One region of the Bradyrhizobium sp. SZCCHNRI1029 genome, then DNA from elsewhere that is predicted to be linked to it. Evidence: riboswitches for the same ligand, from Rfam matches in the RefSeq annotation. Region 1 holds a riboswitch; the other holds the start of a gene.
What was found. A riboswitch is a leader RNA that binds a small molecule or an ion and turns the genes downstream of it on or off. The one in region 1 is predicted to bind S-adenosylmethionine.

Region 1 (4,390 bases):
GCGCCGCTGATCTTCAGACCCCGCAGCTTCGGCCGCACGCGCGCGCGGCCGGAGAACAGGTACCAGCCCATCACCGAGATGCTGACGCAGAACGCCAGCAGCGCGCCGGCGGCGACGCCGCGCATGCCGAGCCCGAGGACCAGGCTGAGCGTGCCGCCCAACACGATCTGCAGCAGCGCCGAACTGAGGATCATGAACGACGGCAGCTTCATGTTGCCGGTGCCGCGCAGGATGCCGGCCATCGAGTTCATCAGCCAGGGCAGGATCGCGCCGCCGAAGAAGATCTGCAGATAGGCCGTGGCATGGCTCAGCACCGCGCCGCGGCCGCCGAGCACCTCCAGCAAGGCAGGGCCGAACGCCAGCATGCCGATCATGAAGGTCGCGCCGAACAATAGCGCGATCAGCAGCGCGTGCGTGGCGAGCGTCGAGGCCCGCTCGGCGTCGCCGGCGCCGAGCGCGCGCGCGATCGCCGAGGCCACGCCGCCGCCCATCGCGCCGCCGGACATCGTCATGGTCAGGATCACCAGCGGAAACACCAGCGCCATCGCCGCCAGCGCCTCGATACCGAGCCGGCCGATATAGGAGGTCTCGGCGATGACGACGCAGGTGCCGGCCGTGTTCGCGATGATGTTGGGCCAGGCCAGCGACAGCAGGGTGCGCAGGATGGGTCCGTCGACGAGCTTATTCCGGACCGGCTTCTCGGGGGGCGGCAACGCACGCCCCTCGCCGACCGGATTGTCGGCCAGGCCGATCTCGGACATCTCAGCTCCCCGCTCGGCCGCGCAGGCCGCGGCCGTGTTATCGTTCGATTGCTCTCGCTTTCCTAGCACGGCGCTGGCGCGCGCCCTGTGCGGCAGGCGCATTGGGGGTGCGCGGCAGACGCAGCCGCGCTCAGAGACGGAAATGCTTGGAGAGCTTCAGGCCCTGGGCCTGGTAGTTGGAGCCGATGCGGCTGCCATACATCGCATTCGGCCGCGCCAGCATCTTCTCGTAGACGAGACGGCCGACGATCTGGCCGTGCTCGAGGATGAACGGCACCTCGCGCGAGCGCACCTCGAGCACCGCGCGCGAGCCCTGCCCGCCGGCGCCGGCATAGCCGAAGCCGGGATCGAAGAAGCCGGCATAGTGGACGCGGAATTCGCCGACCAGCGGATCGAACGGCACCATCTCCGCGGCGTAGTCCGGCGGCACCTGCACGGCCTCCTTGGAGGCCAGGATGTAGAACTCGCCGGGATCGAGAATGAGGCTGCCGTCGGTACGTGCCTTGATCGGCTCCCAGAACTCCTCGACCGGATAGCCGGCGCGGCGGTCGACGTCGACGACGCCGGTGTGGCGCTTGGCGCGATAGCCCACATATCCGTTCGCATTGCTGCCGGACAGGTCGACGGAAAGCGCGACGCCGCCGGTGAGATCGGCATCGTCGCGATCCACCAGTCGCTCGGCCTGGTGCAGCGCGATCAGTTCGTCCTCCGACAGGACCGCGTCGCGATAGCGGAAGCGAACCTGGGACAGGCGCGAGCCCTCGCGCAGCAGGACCGGGAACGTCTTCGGGCTGATCTCGGCATAGAGCGGGCCGTGATAGCCCGCGCCGATCATGTCGAAGCGTCGCGTGCCGTCGGCGATCACGCGGGTGAACACGTCGAGCCGCCCGGTCGAGCTTTTCGGATTGGCGGCCGCGACGATGTCCTTGGGCAGCGCCAGGCTCTCCAACAGCGGCACGATGTAGACGCAGTTGGTCTCCAGCACCGCGCCGTCGGCAAGTGCGAATTCGTGCAGCTTGAGCTCGTCGATGCGCTCGGCGACCGTCGCGCCCGGCCCGGGCAGGAAGCTCGCACGCACGCGATAGGCGACGTCGCCGAGCCGCAGATCGAGGCTCGCCGGCTGGATCTGGCTCTCGACGAAATCATATTCGGGGATGATCAGGCCAGCCTCCGTCATCGCCACGATCATGCGATCGGGGAGGATGCCGTGGGCGTCGGGGCTGAGCGAAAACGGCAAGACCTGATCCTTTGCAGGCGCCGGAACGGCGGCTTATGGAGCCAATATAGGGTCTTTTGACCGGTTATCCGATGGCTGGCTTGACGGAAAGGCCGGTTGCGACTATGAGCACGACTTATCCCGTGGTGATTTGAGCCGGCCGGCTTGCAGCCACGTTAAATAAGTCGCTAAACAGGCCGGGGACGAATGTGATCCCGGCCTTGAGGTTTTGTCCCAGGCCGGTTTTTTTGTGCCCATCGCTCAAGGCGGTGGCCACGATGGAGGTCACATGTCGAAGTCCCCCGCGAAGGCGCCGGCGTCGTTCGCCCACTATCGTCCCGAAACGAGGCTGGTGCATTCTGGCACCTTGCGCTCCGAATTCGGCGAGACCGCCGAGGCGCTCTATCTCACCCAAGGGTTCGTCTACGCCACCGCCGAGGAATGCGAGGCGCGCTTCAAGGGCGAGGATCCCGGCTTCATCTATTCGCGCTTCTCCAATCCCACCACGGCGATGTTCGAGCGCCGCATGATCGAGCTCGAGGGCGCCGAGGCCTGCCGCTCGGCCGCAACCGGAATGGCCGCGGTCACCACGGCAATCCTGGCTCCCCTCCGTGCCGGCGACCACGTCGTCGCGGCCAAGGCGCTGTTCGGCTCGTGCCGCTACGTGGTCGAGGATCTCTTGCCGCGCTACGGCATCGAGTCGACCCTGGTCGATGGGCTCGACCTCGCCCAGTGGCAGAAGGCGGTCAGACCCAACACCAAGTCGTTCTTCCTGGAGAGCCCGACCAATCCGACGCTCGACGTGATGGACATCCCCGCCATCGCCGAGATCGCGCACGCCCATGGCGCGCGGCTGATCGTCGACAACGTGTTCGCCACCCCGATCTGGCAGAGCCCGCTCGCGCTCGGCGCTGACGTCGTGGTGTATTCCGCGACCAAGCACATCGACGGCCAAGGTCGCTGTCTCGGCGGTGTGATCCTGTCGTCGGAGGCGTTCATCGCCGAGCACATCCACAATTTCATGCGCCAGACCGGCCCGTCGATCTCGCCGTTCAACGCCTGGGTCCTGCTCAAGGGCCTGGAGACCCTGGCGGTGCGCGTGCGCGCGCAGACCGAGACGGCGGCGAAGGTGGCCGACTTCCTCGCCGCGCATCGGAAGATCTCGCGGCTGATCTATCCGGGCCGCGAGGACCATCCGCAGGCGGCAACCGTCCGCAAGCAGATGCGCGCCGGCTCGACCCTGGTCGGCTTCGAGGTCAAGGGCGGCAAGGCGGCTGCGTTCCGTACGCTCAACGGCCTGAAGCTCGCGCGCATCTCCAACAATCTCGGCGACGCCAAGACGCTGGTCACGCACCCGGCGACGACGACGCATCAGCGGCTGACGCCGGAGGCGCGCGCCGAGCTCGGCATCAGCGAGGGCTTCATCCGCTTCTCCGCCGGGCTCGAGCATGCCGACGATCTGATCGAGGATCTCGACGCCGCCCTCAGCGCGGCGTAGCGAATGGCGAATAGAGAGTAGCGAGTAGTAGGATCTCTTTCCCTATTCGCTACTCGCTGTTCCCCACTCGCCCTCGATCACATCGGCCGATAGGTCGGCACCTCGGCCGGTGCGTTGATGCCGAGCTTGACCTGGCCGACCGAGCGGATGATGTCGTCGCCGAGCAACTGGGCGAAGCAGGCATAGCCCCAATCGCTCATGTGCAGGCCGTCCGAGATCACGAACTCGTTGATCGGGATCGCCTGGCGCTCGTGCCAGTCGCGCATCACCTCGAAGCGCGGGAAGATGCCGGCGTGATGCAGCTCGGCAATACGCCCGAGCAGCTTGTTCATGCGGCTGGCGTTCTCCGAGCGCTCGTTGACGCGCGGCGAATATTGCAGGTCGACCAGCACGACATCGGAGGCCGCCGCCTGGATCTTGGCGACGCCATCCTCGACCAGCCTGGCGGTCTCGGCCGGATCGAGATCGCGCAGCACGGCATTGGTGCCGACCTGCCAGATCACGAGATCCGGACGCCGGTCGATCACCGACGTCTCCAGTCGCTTCATCATCTCCGGCGCATCCTCGCCGCCGACGCCGGCATTGATGACGCTGATGTCGACCATGGGATATTGCCGGCGCAACTGCGCGGCGAGCCGGTTCGGATAGGTGTAGTCCGGCGCGCTCGCGCCAAAGCCCTGCGTCGACGATGAGCCGAAGGCGACGATCACGACCGGCAGGCCGGAGGCGAGCTTGTTGGCGACGTGCGGCAGCGAAATGAAGTTCTTCTTGGCGACACCCTTCGGCGGCAGGCACGGCACGCGGTTGAAGATGTCGGTGGCCGATTTGGCGACCTGCTTGACCTTGTCGATCGCCCGCTCGGTGATGCTGCGCGATTGCGGCGGCGTGGCCGCGACGGCCTGCCCGGCTGCAGCC
Region 2 (4,390 bases), on a different contig from region 1:
GTAGTCATTGCGCGAAACGTAGTCGGCATAGGCGGCGTCGAGCACCAGCAGGACATGCGACGGCAGGCCGGCACGCAGCCGCTTGACCTCGTCGAACGGGATGTAGGTGCCGGTCGGGTTGTTCGGGTTGGCGAGCCAGACCAGCTTGGTGCGCGGCGTCACCGCGGCAAGGATGGCGTCGACATCGGTGCGATACTCCGTCTCCGCGGCAACCACGTTCCTGGCGCCGCAGGCCATGGTCGCGATCGGATAGACCAGGAAGCCGTGCGCGGTGGAGATCGCCTCGTCGCCTTGGCCGAGAAAGGTGTGTGCCAGCAGATTGAGGATCTCGTCGGAGCCGGCGCCGCAGACGATGCGGTCGGGATCGAGGCCGTAGGTGCGGCCGATCGCCTCGCGCAGCACCCGGGAAGTCCCTTCCGGATAATCTTCCAGATGCGTGGCCGCGCTCTTGAACGCCTCGATCGCCCTCGGCGAGGGACCAAACGGGGTCTCATTAGCCGACAGCTTGAAAACCTTGCGGCCAGGCTCCGGCTTGGGACTCTTGCCCGGCGTGTAGGGCGCGATGTCGAGGATGCCGGGGTTCGGCACGGGGCGGTTCATCATCAACTCCGGAAAATCATCACTGGCGCGAGGCGTCTCAGCTCGGAACCGTATAGCGTTTCGCATGGCCGCCGACGAGGGCCGTCGAGCGGACCGAGGCGCCCGCCGCGATCAGGGCAGCCTTGATCTTGTCGAGGTTCGACGGCGCCTCGATCGACACCAGCAGCGCGGCGCCGTCGAAGGCGGTATCGGGCACTGCGACCACGTCGGCCAGCGGCGACAGCGCGCGCGACACCTGCGCATTCCAGCCGGAGACGCGGATGCTCCAGGTCTCGACCTCCAGCACGAGCGCGTCGTCGGCGACCCGCGACACCGCGAACACCGGCAGCGCCGCCGGATGGTCGGCACGCTCGATGAACGGCATCCGGGCGATGATCTTCGGCGCGCCCACGGGCTCGAGCGTGATCCACCACGGCGTATGCCCCGATGTCGTCGACACCAGCGCAAGATCGCCCTTCGAGCGCGCCACGGCTTCGACGGCGGCCTGGGCGCTGAAATGGGCGACATAAGGCACCACGAAGCCGAAATGGAACCTGGCGGAATCGCGCATCGCGGATTCGCCGACCGACACGTCGGCGTGAACCGAGAACGGCGCCTGCACGTAAGTGAACGTCGAGACGATCACGCGCCAGATGCCCTCGACGGTGTCGAGCGGCAGGATGCCGCGATGGCGCTGCACCAGGCGCCGCATCATGTCGGCCTCTCGCGCCGGCCGGAATGCCGAGCCGACCTCCTGGGTCTTCTTGACCTTGATCAGCCGGTCGATGATGTCGGCCCTGTTCATCAGGAGCTGATGGACCTGCTCGTCGATCGCGTCGATCTCCTTGCGCAAATCGGCAAGCGAAGGCGGGGCAGGCGGTGGGTTGGACATGGGCTGGTCACTCTTCGCAGGCCACCGGTTAACGTGCGGCCGACTGGAACGGATGTCGTTCTCTCCGATGCGGGAGACGCGCGCAACAGCAAGTTTACCTTGTGCCGTCTAGGCTTGGCTGGTTTGCAGCCGTGGGGCGCCCGATCGGCGGTCAACCCCAGCTTGCCTTGACGCGGGGCGCCCGCGGGACTAGTTTCTGCCTGTTCCGTGGTCATTTGAGCCGGCCGGCTTGCAGCCACGTTAAAAAACTCGCTAAACAGGCCGGGGACGTTATCGATCCCGGCCGAACCCCAGTTCAGGCCGGGTTTTTCATGGCCTGATATGTCACGTGGTTCGGGAGCCCTTGCCGGATGGCCGGGGTGAGAGACATGACAGGCCTGACGCCGAAACCCACCTCCGCGCTGCGCACGATTGCGCCCGAAGAGCGCTCGCACGAGGTCGATCATCCGAGCTCGCTGGTCGCGCAGTTCGGCGCCGACAAGCCGCTCAGGCTCGATTGCGGCGTCGACCTGTCGCCGTTCCAGATCGCCTACCAGACCTATGGCGAGCTCAACGCCGACAGATCGAACGCGGTCCTGGTCTGTCACGCCCTGACCGGCGACCAGCACGTCGCCAACCGCCATCCCGTCACTGGCAAGCCCGGCTGGTGGGAGACGCTGGTCGGCCCCGGCCGCCCGCTCGACCCGAGCCGTTATTTCATCATCTGCTCGAACGTGATCGGCGGCTGCATGGGCTCGACCGGCCCGGCCTCGCTGAATCCCGCCACCGGCAAGGTCTGGGGCCTCGATTTCCCGATCATCACCATCCCCGACATGGTGCGCGCGCAGGCGATGCTGATCGATCATCTCGGCATCGACACGTTGTTCGCCGTGGTCGGCGGCTCGATGGGCGGCATGCAGGCGCTGCAATGGACGGTGGCCTATCCCACCCGCGTGTTCGCGAATCTCGCGATCGCCTGCGCCACCCGGCACTCGGCGCAGAACATCGCCTTCCACGAGCTCGGCCGCCAGGCCGTGATGGCCGATCCCGACTGGGACCACGGCCGCTACGGCGACAAGGGCACTCATCCGCATCGCGGCCTCGCGGTGGCACGGATGGCCGCGCATATCACTTATCTGTCGGATGCCGCCCTGCATCGCAAGTTCGGCCGCCGCATGCAGGACCGCGAACTGCCGACGTTCTCGTTCGACGCCGATTTCCAGGTCGAGAGCTATCTGCGCTATCAGGGCTCGTCCTTCGTCGAGCGCTTCGACGCCAACTCCTATCTCTATCTGACGCGGGCGATGGACTATTTCGACATCGCCGCCGATCATGACGGCGTGCTGGCGGCGGCGTTCCGCGGCATCCAGACCCGCTTCTGCGTGGTGTCCTTCACCAGCGACTGGCTGTTTCCGACCGCGGAATCGCGGGCGCTGGTGCATGCGCTCAATGCCTCCAGCGCGCGGGTGTCGTTCGCGGAGATCGAGACCGACAAGGGGCACGACGCGTTCCTGCTCGACGTCCCCGAGTTCTTCGAGATCGCCAGCGCCTTTCTCGATTCCGCCGGCAAGGCGCGCGGCCTCAACGCCGCGAACGGAGGCTGAGCCATGAGCATGCAGGGCGTGTTGCCGCTGAACGGCTTTTCCGGCGGCGAGGTGCTGGCCTATCGGCCGGATCATCTGCTGGTCGCCGGCATGGTCGAGCGCGACTCCAAGGTGCTCGACATCGGCTGCGGCGACGGCGATCTCCTGCAACTGCTGGAGAGCCGCGGCATCGACGGCCGCGGCATCGAGCTGTCGCGCGAGGGCGTCAATCATTGCGTCGCCAAGGGGCTCGCGGTGGTGCAGGGCGACGCCGACACCGATCTCGTCGACTATCCCGACGATGCGTTCGACTATGTGATCCTGTCGCAGACCTTGCAGGCGACGCGGCAGCCCAAGGTCGTGCTGGAGAATCTGCTGCGCATCGGCCGTCGCGCCATCGTCACCTTTCCGAATTTCGGCTTCTGGCGGCTGCGCCTGCAACTGCTCGTCGGCGGCCACATGCCGCGAACCGACAATCTGCCCTTCACCTGGTACGACACGCCGAACATCCATTTCTGCACCATCAAGGACTTCGTGCAGCTCTGCGATGAGATCGGCGTCAAGATGGAGCGCGCCGTCGCGCTTGATAGTTACGGCCGTCCCTTGCGCGTCGCGATGCCCTGGTGGTTCTGGAACATGTTCGGCGAGCAGGGCGTGTTCCTGCTGAGCCGGGCGGAGAAGGGGCGGTAGAGCGCGCTCGCTGCTGCAGCGGGGCGCGGTCTAAGTTGATGGCTCGCTCTCTCCACGTCATGGCCGGGACAAGCCCGGCCATGACGAGCTTGGGGTTGGCGGTTTTTACTTTTCAAAGAGCCGAGAGCGGTTGATACAAAGTGCTGCGTTCCCGCGGTGCGTCTACACCCGAGCTTTGCATTAGTCCTGCCTCCGATAACGAAGAGGCGCAGGGAAGGCCGGATGCTGGCCGCACCCATGGCCCGCCTGCGGAAAAAATGCAGGCGGCAGGAACCACAGGTACGAGCCGGAACACCCGGCCTTCCCTGCGCGATGGTTGAACGGCTGCTTCGCGTTCTCCCCGGTGCGCCGGGCTTTCTGGCCACCGTCGTCCGAGTGATGCAGAACACCACAACAAACTTGGCATCAGCGTCGGGATGCCAGGACCGCGCGACTTGACCGTGCGCATCGGAATTGTTCGTCCGCGCGAGGCAAGCCCCACGCGCAATCCGACACGCCCATCGCATCCCACACTCAGCGTTCGTGACGACCGCGATACGCCCCTCTTGCTGCGAGGCGGGACGCGCGGAAATCTGCGCCTGATTTGCCCGACGGCGCAAGTGCCAAACGTGCGACGAACTAACACGACGGGCAATTCGCGCATGACGCTCATGCGCAAACTGCCCGT

Region 2: it holds a riboswitch for S-adenosylmethionine, as region 1 does, so the genes downstream of both, QW861_RS30205 (homoserine O-acetyltransferase) here and QW861_RS21305 (O-succinylhomoserine sulfhydrylase) in region 1, are expected to answer to the same signal.

Annotation. Positions count from the first base shown of each region.
Region 1 is NZ_JAUEUK010000007.1:257,452-261,841, forward strand. Features, by position in the region: gene QW861_RS21295 (MATE family efflux transporter) at 1-761, opposite strand, end outside; gene QW861_RS21300 (2'-deoxycytidine 5'-triphosphate deaminase) at 892-1,998, opposite strand; SAM riboswitch at 2,111-2,190, shown strand; gene QW861_RS21305 (O-succinylhomoserine sulfhydrylase) at 2,267-3,475, shown strand; gene QW861_RS21310 (GDSL-type esterase/lipase family protein) at 3,553-4,390, opposite strand, start outside.
Region 2 is NZ_JAUEUK010000014.1:54,822-59,211, forward strand. Features, by position in the region: gene hisC (histidinol-phosphate transaminase) at 1-600, opposite strand, end outside; gene QW861_RS30200 (chorismate mutase) at 638-1,471, opposite strand; SAM riboswitch at 1,669-1,748, shown strand; gene QW861_RS30205 (homoserine O-acetyltransferase) at 1,840-3,054, shown strand; gene metW (methionine biosynthesis protein MetW) at 3,058-3,723, shown strand.